Regions from separate parts of the Streptomyces sp. NPDC001401 genome, predicted to be linked through region 3. Evidence: riboswitches for the same ligand, from Rfam matches in the RefSeq annotation. Region 3 holds a riboswitch; each other region holds the start of a gene.
What was found. A riboswitch is a leader RNA that binds a small molecule or an ion and turns the genes downstream of it on or off. The one in region 3 is predicted to bind thiamine pyrophosphate.

Region 1: linked by a shared signal. The riboswitch ahead of thiO (glycine oxidase ThiO) and the one ahead of thiC (phosphomethylpyrimidine synthase ThiC) in region 3 are both predicted to bind thiamine pyrophosphate.
Region 2: linked by a shared signal. The riboswitch ahead of ACFY10_RS26860 (thiamine ABC transporter substrate binding subunit) and the one ahead of thiC (phosphomethylpyrimidine synthase ThiC) in region 3 are both predicted to bind thiamine pyrophosphate.

The regions. Positions count from the first base shown of each region.
Region 1 is NZ_JBIAWI010000001.1:476,243-479,510, forward strand. Features, by position in the region: gene ACFY10_RS02205 (NAD(P)/FAD-dependent oxidoreductase) at 1-762, opposite strand, end outside; gene ACFY10_RS02210 (hypothetical protein) at 808-1,149, opposite strand; TPP riboswitch at 1,203-1,314, shown strand; gene thiO (glycine oxidase ThiO) at 1,312-2,466, shown strand; gene thiS (sulfur carrier protein ThiS) at 2,463-2,663, shown strand; gene ACFY10_RS02225 (thiazole synthase) at 2,667-3,268, shown strand, end outside.
Region 2 is NZ_JBIAWI010000008.1:282,676-285,943, reverse strand. Features, by position in the region: gene ACFY10_RS26865 (ABC transporter permease) at 1-811, opposite strand, end outside; gene ACFY10_RS26860 (thiamine ABC transporter substrate binding subunit) at 856-1,935, opposite strand; TPP riboswitch at 2,023-2,130, opposite strand; gene rlmN (23S rRNA (adenine(2503)-C(2))-methyltransferase RlmN) at 2,156-3,262, opposite strand.
Region 3 is NZ_JBIAWI010000012.1:296,400-299,667, reverse strand. Features, by position in the region: gene thiC (phosphomethylpyrimidine synthase ThiC) at 25-1,845, opposite strand; TPP riboswitch at 1,838-2,027, opposite strand; gene ACFY10_RS35005 (YibE/F family protein) at 2,099-3,268, shown strand, end outside.

The sequences.
Region 1 (3,268 bases), on a different contig from region 3:
CTCGATGCCGGCGCCTGCCAGCCAGGCCGTGGCGGGGCGCGCGCCGATGCCGACCACGACCGCGCCCGCGGGCAGCCGGGAGCCGTCGTCGAGGACGACCGCGCCGGGCTCGATGCGCTCCACGCGTGCGTGCGTACGGAGCTCGGCGCCCGCGTCGGCGTACCAGCCGGCCATCGGGGCGGCCACCTCGGCGGGCAGCGCGCCGGCGAGCGGCCGGTCCGCGGCCTCGACGACCGTCACCGCGCAGCCCGCCTCGCGCGCGGCGGTGGCGAACTCGGCGCCGATCCAGCCCGCGCCGACGACCACGATGTCGTGCTGCCGGGCGAGCACGGGCCGCAGCCGCTCGGCGTCGTCCAGGGTGCGCAGCAGATGCACTCCGGGCACACCCTCGGTGCCCGGCAGCGTGATCGGTTCGGCGCCGGTGGCGAGGACCAGGACGTCGTACGGCACGGGCCCGCTCTCGGTGTCCAGCTCGTGCTCGCCGGGGCGGACGCCGAGCACTTCGCGCCCCAGCTGCAGTTCGATGCCGAGCGCCTCGAAGTCGACGTCGAAGGCGGAGCCCTCGGACTTGCCGAGCAGCACCGCCTTGGACAGCGGCGGCCGGTCGTACGGCTGGTGGGGTTCGGCGCCGATCAGCGTCACGGTGCCGGTGAAGCCCTGTTCGCGCAGGGCGACCGCGGTCTGGACACCGGCCATGCCCGCACCGACGACGACCACGCGCCGCAGTGGCGACCCGCCCGTTTCCTGCGTCTGCTCGCTCACCTGATCACCATAGACAACTGACTATTTGTCAGTCAGCCGTCGTGCTCACTCAGTGACCTGCTCCACAACACTCGTTCCGCTGCCGGGCTGCGACTCCCACTGCCACGTCTCCTCCAGCCGCACCCGCCCGTCCGGCAGCTGCACGACCATCGAGACGCAGTGCCCCGAGGACGTCGTCCCGTCATGCCCCAGCTGGACGTACCGGAAGTCCAGCCGGTCACCTGACCGAGTACCCACCAGATGGCCGCGCACGACGTCGCCGCCCGCGTACTCGGCCCAGATCTCGCCGTCCTTCTCGTGGTACGCGAACCGGGTGCGCGTACCCACCTGACCTGGGGCCTGGTCGGCGACGGGAGCGAGGACGAGGCCGTCCAGCGAGCGGGGCATGGCGGAAGGCTCCCTTACAGAGGCGCGGAGGGTCGGGCTAGGGTGGCCAACGTACAAGCACTCGCGGGAGCCCGGACGCACCGGGCTGAGAGGGAGGCTGGCGGCCTCCGACCGTACGAACCTGATCCGGGTCATGCCGGCGAAGGGAGGGGCTGGACGCCCATGTCGTCACGTACGTCAGACGTCCTCGTCATCGGGGGCGGAATCATCGGCCTGGTCACGGCCTGGCGTGCCGCGCAGCGCGGTTTCGCCACGGCCGTGGTGGACCCCGAACCGGGCGGCGGGGCCGCCCAGGTGGCCGCCGGCATGCTGGCCGCGGTCACGGAGCTGCACTACGGCGAGCAGACCCTGCTCGGCCTGAACCTCGCCTCGGCCCGCCGCTACCCGGACTTCGCCGCCGAGCTCACCGACCTCACGGGTCACGACCTCGGCTACCGCCAGTGCGGCACGCTCGCCGTCGCCCTGGACGCCGACGACCGCGCCCACCTGCGCGAACTGCACGCCCTGCAGCGGGAGTCGGGCCTGGAGTCGGAGTGGCTGTCGGGCCGCGACTGCCGGCGCCTGGAGCCGATGCTCGCGCCGGGCGTGCGCGGTGGCCTCCGGGTGGACGGCGACCACCAGATCGACCCCCGGCGGCTGGCACGCGCGCTGGTGGCCGCGTGCGAACGGGCGGGCGTGGTCTTCCACCGGGTGTGGGCCGAGCGCTTCCACGTCGTACGGGAGCGGGCCGCCGGGGTCACGACCGCGGACGGCACCGAGCTGGGCGCGGGGCAGGTCGTGCTGGCCGGCGGCAGCCTCAGCGGGCGGCTCGCGGGCGTCCCGGACGAGGTGCTGCCGCCCGTGCGGCCGGTGAAGGGGCAGGTGCTGCGGCTGACCGTGCCCAAGCGGTACGCGCCGTTCCTGAACCGCACCGTGCGTGCCGTCGTCCGCGGCAGCCATGTCTACCTGGTGCCGCGCGAGAGCGGCGAGCTGGTCATCGGCGCGACCAGCGAGGAGCTGGGCTGGGACACGACGGTCACCGCGGGCGGGGTGTACGAGCTGCTGCGCGACGCGCACGAGCTGGTCCCCGGGATCACGGAACTGCCGCTGACCGAGACGCGTGCGGGACTGCGCCCCGGCTCCCCGGACAACGCACCCCTCCTCGGCCCGACACAGCTCCCCGGACTGCTGCTGGCCACCGGCCACTACCGCAACGGCGTGCTGCTCACCCCGGTCACCGGCGACGCCATGGCGCACGCCCTGGCCACCGGTGAACTCCCGGACGAGGCCCGCCCGTTCACCCCCAAGCGTTTCGCGCTCCTGGAGCAGCCCGCATGAACATCTCCGTCAACGGAGAGCCCCGGGAGTTCGCTTCCGGCACTGCTCTCGACACCGTCGTACGCGCGCTGACCCCGGCCCCCTCCGGAGTGGCCGCCGCCCTCAACGAAACCGTCGTCCCGCGCGTGCAGTGGCCGTCGACGTCCCTGAGCGAGGGGGACCGCGTCGAGGTCCTCACCGCCGTCCAAGGAGGCTGAACCATGGCCGACGACCCCTTTGTCATCGGCGGTACGTCCTTCGCGTCCCGCCTGATCATGGGCACCGGCGGCGCCCCCAGCCTCGACGTGCTGGAGCGGGCGCTGGTGGCTTCCGGCACGGAGCTGACGACGGTTGCCATGCGGCGCGTGGACCCCTCTGTGCACGGTTCCGTGCTCTCCGTCCTGGAGAAGCTCGGCATCCGCGTGCTGCCGAACACGGCGGGCTGCTTCACCGCCGGCGAGGCCGTCCTCACCGCCCGCCTCGCGCGCGAGGCGCTCGGCACCGATCTGATCAAACTCGAGGTCATCGCCGACGAGCGCACCCTGCTGCCCGACCCGATCGAACTGCTCGACGCGGCCGAGACCCTCGTCGACGACGGCTTCACCGTGCTGCCGTACACCAACGACGACCCCGTGCTGGCCCGCAAGCTGGAGGACGTCGGCTGCGCGGCGATCATGCCGCTCGGCTCGCCCATCGGCTCCGGGCTCGGCATCCGTAACCCGCACAACTTCCAGCTGATCACCGAGCACGCGCGCGTACCGGTGATCCTGGACGCGGGCGCCGGTACGGCCTCGGACGCCGCGCTCGCGATGGAGCTGGGGTG
Region 2 (3,268 bases), on a different contig from region 3:
CGCGCGGCCGGCTCGCCGTGACGCTCGCGTCCACCAGCCGCAGGGCGGTCTCCCGCCGCCGTACCGTCCAGGCGTGCACGGCGAGGATCGCGCCGACGGCCACGAACTGGATGATCGTGAGCACGGCAGCGGTGGACAGGTCGAAGATCTCCGAGGTCTGCCGGTAGATTTCGACCTCGAGGGTGGAGAAGGTCGGGCCGCCGAGGATCTGCACCACGCCGAAGGAGGTGAAGGTGAAGAGAAAGACCATCAGCGCGGCGGCGGCCACCGCGGGCGCGAGAGCCGGCAGCGTCACCTTCCGCCAGGCCGCCCATCGCGACGCGCCCAGCATCCGCGCCGCCTCCTCCTGACGCGGGTCGAGCTGCCCCCACAGGCCGCCGACGGTCCGTACGACGACGGCGTAGTTGAAGAAGACGTGCGCCAGCAGGATGGCCCAGACGGTGGTGTCCAGCCGCACGCCCCACAGCTCGTCGAGCAGTCCCCCACGTCCGACCAGCGCCAGGAACGCCGTACCGACGACGACCGTCGGCAGCACGAAGGGGACGGTGACGACGGCCCGCAGCAGCTGCTTGCCCGGGAAGTCGAGGCGCGCGAAGACGTACGCGCCCGGGAGCGCGATCAGCAGCGTGAGCGCGGTGGAAGCGAGCGCCTGCCAGGTGGTGAACCACAGGACGTGCCGGATGTCGGACTGCGTGACGACGTCCGCGATCCGCCCGAACTGCCACTTCCCGTCGGCCTTGAGCCCGCGCGCCACGATCGCGGCGACGGGCCAGGCGAAGAACACCGCGAAGAACACGACGGGCACGGCCATGAGCCCGAGCCGCGCCGCGCTCCCCTGCCGCGTCCCCCGCGCGTCTACTTCAGTACGAGTGACGTCCACGACTTGACCCACTGGTCACGGTTGGCGGCGATCCTGGTCGGGGCCATGGTCTCGGGGTCCTTGGCCGGCTGCCCGTACTTCACGAACTCCGGGGGCACCTGAGCGCCCTCGCGCACCGGGTAGACGAACATGTTCAGCGGCATGTCCTCCTGGAACTCCTTGGTGACCAGGAAGTCGAGGAAGGCCTTGCCGCCCTTGCTGTTCTTGGCGTTGCTGAGCAGTCCCGCGTACTCGATCTGCCGGAAGCAGGTGCCGTACGACGTCCCGGTCAGCGCCGTCTTGGGCTTCGGGTCGCCGTAGATGACCTCGGCGGGCGGCGAGGAGGCGTAGGAGACGACGAGCGGCCGGTCGCCCTTGGCCTTCTTCCCCCCTGCCGATCCGGAGAACTCCTCGTTGTAGGCCTGCTCCCAGCCGTCGACGACCTTCACGCCGTTCGCCTTGAGCTTCTTCCAGTAGCCCTGCCAGCCGGCGTCGCCGTACTTGGCGGCGGTGCCGAGCAGGAAGCCGAGGCCGGGCGAGGATGTGGAGGCGTTCTCGGTGACGAGGAGGTTCTTGTATTCGGGCTTGACCAGGTCGTCGAAGGAGGCGGGCGGGGTCAGCCTGTGCTTGCTGAAGTACGCCTTGTCGTAGTTGACGCAGATGTCGCCGGAATCGATCGGCGTGACCCGGTGCCTGGCCTGGTCGACCCGGTACTGCGCCTGGATCCGGTCTGCGCCCTTCGGCTCGTACGACTGGAAGAGCCCGTTGTCGAGCGCCCGCGAGAGCAGGGTGTTGTCGACGCCGAAGAAGACGTCGCCCTGCGGGTTGTCCTTGGTGAGGATGGCCTTGTTGACGGCCTGCCCCGCGTCGCCGTCCTTGAGGACGCGGACCTTGTAGCCGGACTGCTTCTCGAAGTCGGCGAGGACCTTCTTCGAGACGGCCCACGAGTCGTGGCTGACGAGAGTGATGTTCTTGGAGCCGCCGGAGCCCTCGCTGCCGGACGACGACGAACCGCAGGCGGACAACGAGATGAGACCGAGGCCGACCGCGGCGGCCACGAACGTCTTGGTGTGCACTGAATTCCTCCTGGCTGACCAGGAAGAGACGCGGCCCTGCCCGGGACCGCCGGAGAATTCCACCGGCTCCCGGGCAGGGCGCAACAGCTTGAGTGAAGACCGAACTTCCTACCCAGAATGACCTGGGCAAGGTTCAGAGGGTCTGCGGCCCGGTTGCCGCACTCTCAGCGCTGTGGCGCTCCCCTGTCGGAATATGAAGATGTGTACGTACGGGCTCAGATTACCGCTCGGTGGCCGCGAGCTGACCGCAGGCCCCGTCGATCTCCTGACCTCGGGTGTCCCGGACGGTGACCGGTACCCCGTGCGCCGCGATGGCCTCGACGAAGGCCTTCTCGTCCTCGGGCCGGGACGCCGTCCACTTCGAGCCGGGGGTCGGGTTCAGCGGGATGAGGTTGACGTGCACGGGCTTGCCGCGCAGCAGCCGCCCGAGTCGGTCACCGCGCCAGGCCTGGTCATTGATGTCGCGAATCAGCGCGTACTCGATCGACAACCGCCGCCCGCTCTTCTCGACGTACTCGAACCCCGCGTCGAGGACCTCGCGCACCTTCCACCGCGTGTTGACGGGGACGAGGGTGTCACGCAGCTCGTCGTCCGGCGCATGCAGCGAGATGGCGAGCCGGCACTTGAACCCCTCGTCGGCGAACCGGTGGATGGCGGGGACCAGTCCGACGGTCGACACGGTGATGCCGCGCTGCGAGAGCCCGAGCCCGTCGGGAGCGGGGTCGGTGAGCGCCCGGATGGCCCCGACCACACGCTTGTAGTTGGCGAGCGGCTCGCCCATCCCCATGAAGACGATGTTGGAGAGCCGCGCAGGCCCGCCGGGAACCTCCCCGTCCCGAAGCGCCCGCATCCCGTCCACGATCTGATGGACGATCTCGGCGGCGGACAGATTCCGGTCCAGCCCCGCCTGCCCGGTGGCGCAGAAGGGACAGTTCATCCCGCACCCTGCCTGCGAGCTGATGCACATGGTCACCCGGTCCGGGTAGCGCATCAGCACCGACTCGACGAGCGTCCCGTCGAACAGCCGCCACAGCGTCTTGCGGGTGGTGCCCTGGTCGGTCGACAGATGCCGTACGACCGTCATCAGGTCGGGAAGCAGCGCCTCCTGCAACTTGCCGCGCGAACCGGCCGGGATGTCCGTCCACTCCGCCGGGTCGTGCGCGTACCGCGCGAAGTAGTGCTGCGAGAGCTGCTTGGCGCGAAACGGCTTCTCGCCGATCTCGGCCACCGCTTCCTTGCGCTCGGCGGGCGTGAGGTCGGCAAGGTGCCGCGGCGGCTTCTTGGCTCCGCGGGGGGCGACGAAAGTGAGTTCTCCGGGCTTAGGCATGGCTGT
Region 3 (3,268 bases):
ACGAGGGGCGCGAGTGACGCCGGGTCAGTCCGCGATCGGCAGATACACCCGGTTCCCGCTCGCCGCGAACTCCTTCGACTTCTGGAGCATCCCCTCAGCGACCTCCTCCGGCGAGGCCCCCTCAGCAGCCGCGCCACCGAACCGCTCTGTGATGCTGTGGCTGATCTTCATGGAGCAGAACTTCGGCCCGCACATCGAGCAGAAGTGGGCGGTCTTGGCCGGCTCCGCCGGGAGGGTCTCGTCGTGGAACTCCCGTGCCGTGTCCGGGTCGAGAGCGAGGTTGAACTGGTCCTCCCACCGGAACTCGAAGCGGGCGTCGGACAGCGCGTCGTCCCATTCCTGCGCACCGGGGTGCCCCTTGGCGAGGTCGGCTGCGTGGGCGGCGATCTTGTAGGTGATGACGCCGGTCTTGACGTCGTCACGGTTGGGCAGGCCCAGGTGTTCCTTGGGCGTGACGTAGCAGAGCATGGCCGTGCCCCACCAGGCGATCATCGCGGCACCGATGCCGGAGGTGATGTGGTCGTACGCCGGCGCGACGTCCGTCGTCAGCGGGCCGAGCGTATAGAACGGAGCTTCATCACAGATCTCCTGCTGAAGGTCGATGTTCTCCTTGATCTTGTGCATCGGGACGTGTCCCGGGCCCTCGATCATGGTCTGTACGTTGAAACGCTTGGCGATCCGGTTGAGTTCCCCGAGCGTGCGCAACTCCGCGAACTGCGCCTCGTCGTTGGCGTCCGCGATCGACCCCGGCCGCAGCCCATCGCCCAGGGAGTACGTGACGTCGTACGCCGCGAGGATCTCGCAGAGTTCCTCGAAGTTCTCGTACAGGAACGACTCCTTGTGGTGCGCGAGGCACCACGCGGCCATGATGGAGCCGCCGCGCGAGACGATGCCGGTCTTGCGGTTGGCGGTGAGCGGGACGTACGGCAGGCGGACACCCGCGTGGACCGTCATGTAGTCCACGCCCTGCTCGGCCTGCTCGATGACGGTGTCCTTGTAGATCTCCCAGGTCAGCTCCTCGGCCCGGCCGTCGACCTTCTCTAGGGCCTGATAGAGCGGCACCGTGCCGATGGGGACGGGGGAGTTGCGCAGCACCCACTCGCGGGTGGTGTGGATGTTGCGGCCGGTGGAGAGGTCCATGACCGTGTCGGCGCCCCAGCGGGTCGCCCAGGTCATCTTCTCGACCTCCTCCTCGATGGAGGAGGTGACCGCGGAGTTGCCGATGTTGGCGTTGACCTTCACCAGGAACCGCTTGCCGATGATCATCGGCTCGATCTCTGGATGGTTGACGTTGGCCGGCAGCACCGCGCGGCCCGCCTCGATCTCCTCGCGGACCACCTCGGGCGAAACGTTCTCCCGGATGGCCACGTACTCCATCTCCGGTGTGATCTCGCCGCGGCGGGCGTACGCGAGCTGCGTGACCGCCTTGCCATCACGACTACGGCGCGGCTGACGCGGCCGCCCCGGGAAGACCGCGTCGAGGTTGCGCAGGCCGCCTCGCGGAGAGGTGTGCTTGATCCCGTCGTCCTCAGGACGGGCGGGACGGCCCGCGTACTCCTCGGTGTCACCGCGAGCGATGATCCAGTTCTCGCGCAGCGGGGCGAGTCCCCTGCGGACATCGGTATCGATGAGCGGATCGGTGTACGGGCCCGATGTGTCGTACAGCGTGACCGACTGCCCGTTGGTGAGGTGCACCTGTCGGACCGGCACCCGCAGATCGGGGCGCGAGCCCTCGACATACGCCTTGTGCCAGCCGATGGACTTCCCGGCCTCCTGGGACTGTTCGCCCTGAATGGGCTGTTCGTCCTGGCTGGAGGCAGGCGTGCGTGCGTCCTTGTTGGTCATGAGACCTACTCCCTACGCCGGCATTACCCGGTAACAGGTTCGGCGGTCGACGCAGCGATTTCCGTCTGTCGACGTTTCGTGGGGAACATCACTCGACTTCGGTGATGTTCCACGTGAAACATCGCTGGGACGGAGGTCAGCGCCCTCTCAGCCCGGTGCTCCGAGCTCCCGCGTGTGCAAAGGTGCCTCCACGCTAGCGTCAATTCGGGCGCGCTGAACAGAGGGCCCCTGTCGTTCTTGCGATGATCGGGCGGTGACCACGAGACATCAGGCCCCGTACCCACCACCGGAGCCGCCCTACGGGCACGGCTCCGGACACGGCGACGGCCACGGTTCCGGTGCCGGGCACAACCATGCGCTGGGAGCCGGTGAAGGGCACGATCACGGGCCCGGAACCGGTGGCGGTCACGGGCATGCCCCCGGTTCCGGTGGCGGGCACGGTCACTCCCACAGCCACGGTCCGGCAGCCCCTGTCTCCAAGCACCTGCGCAAGGTCATCGCCGCCATCCTCATCCCGTTCACCGCGGCCGTGGCAGTCGGGCTCGTGGTGCTGTGGCCCGGTGGCGCCCCGCCGCACGAACGCACCGGCGTGGGTTTCGACCGGCAGACCCAGCAGGCGACGGTCACCAAGGTCGTGAGCGTGAGCTGCAAGTCGGTGAACGCCTCGGGCGAGACCCCGACAGGGGACACCTCCACCGCCGAGGGCTCCTCCGCCCAGCAGCAGGCGAGCGGCACCTGCAAGAAGGCGACGATCCGCGTCGACAGCGGCAAGGACAAGGGCCGTACGTTCACCGAGATCGTGCAGCCGGACCAGTCGCGGCAGCTGCACGAGGGCGAGAAGGTCGTGGCCGCCTATGAGCCCTCCGCGCCGAAGGACCTGCAGTACTCGGTCACCGATGTGAACCGCAGGTTCCCCATGGCGCTGCTGGCCGGCATCTTCGCGCTCGCCGTCGTGGTGGTGGGCCGGATGCGCGGCCTCATGGCTCTGATCGCGCTGGCCGTCAGCTTCATGGTGCTGACCTTCTTCATCCTGCCCGCGATCCTGCAGGGTTCGAATCCGCTGCTCGTGGCGGTGATCGGGTCGAGCGCCATCATGCTGATCGCGCTCTACATGTGCCATGGTCTGTCGGCCCGGACGTCCGTGGCGGTACTGGGCACGCTGCTCTCGCTCGTGCTGATCGGCCTGCTCGGCTCCGGGTTCATCGGCTGGGCCGCGCTGACCGGCAACACGGACGACAACACCGGTCTGATCCATGGCCTGTATCCGTCGATCGACATGAGCGGCCTGCTGCTCGCGGGCGTCATCATCGGTTCGCTCGGTGTCCTCGACGACGTGACGGTGACACAGACGTCGGCGGTCTGGGAACTGCACGAGGCCAATCCGTCGATGGGCTGGCGGGGGCTGTACCGGGCGGGCATCCGC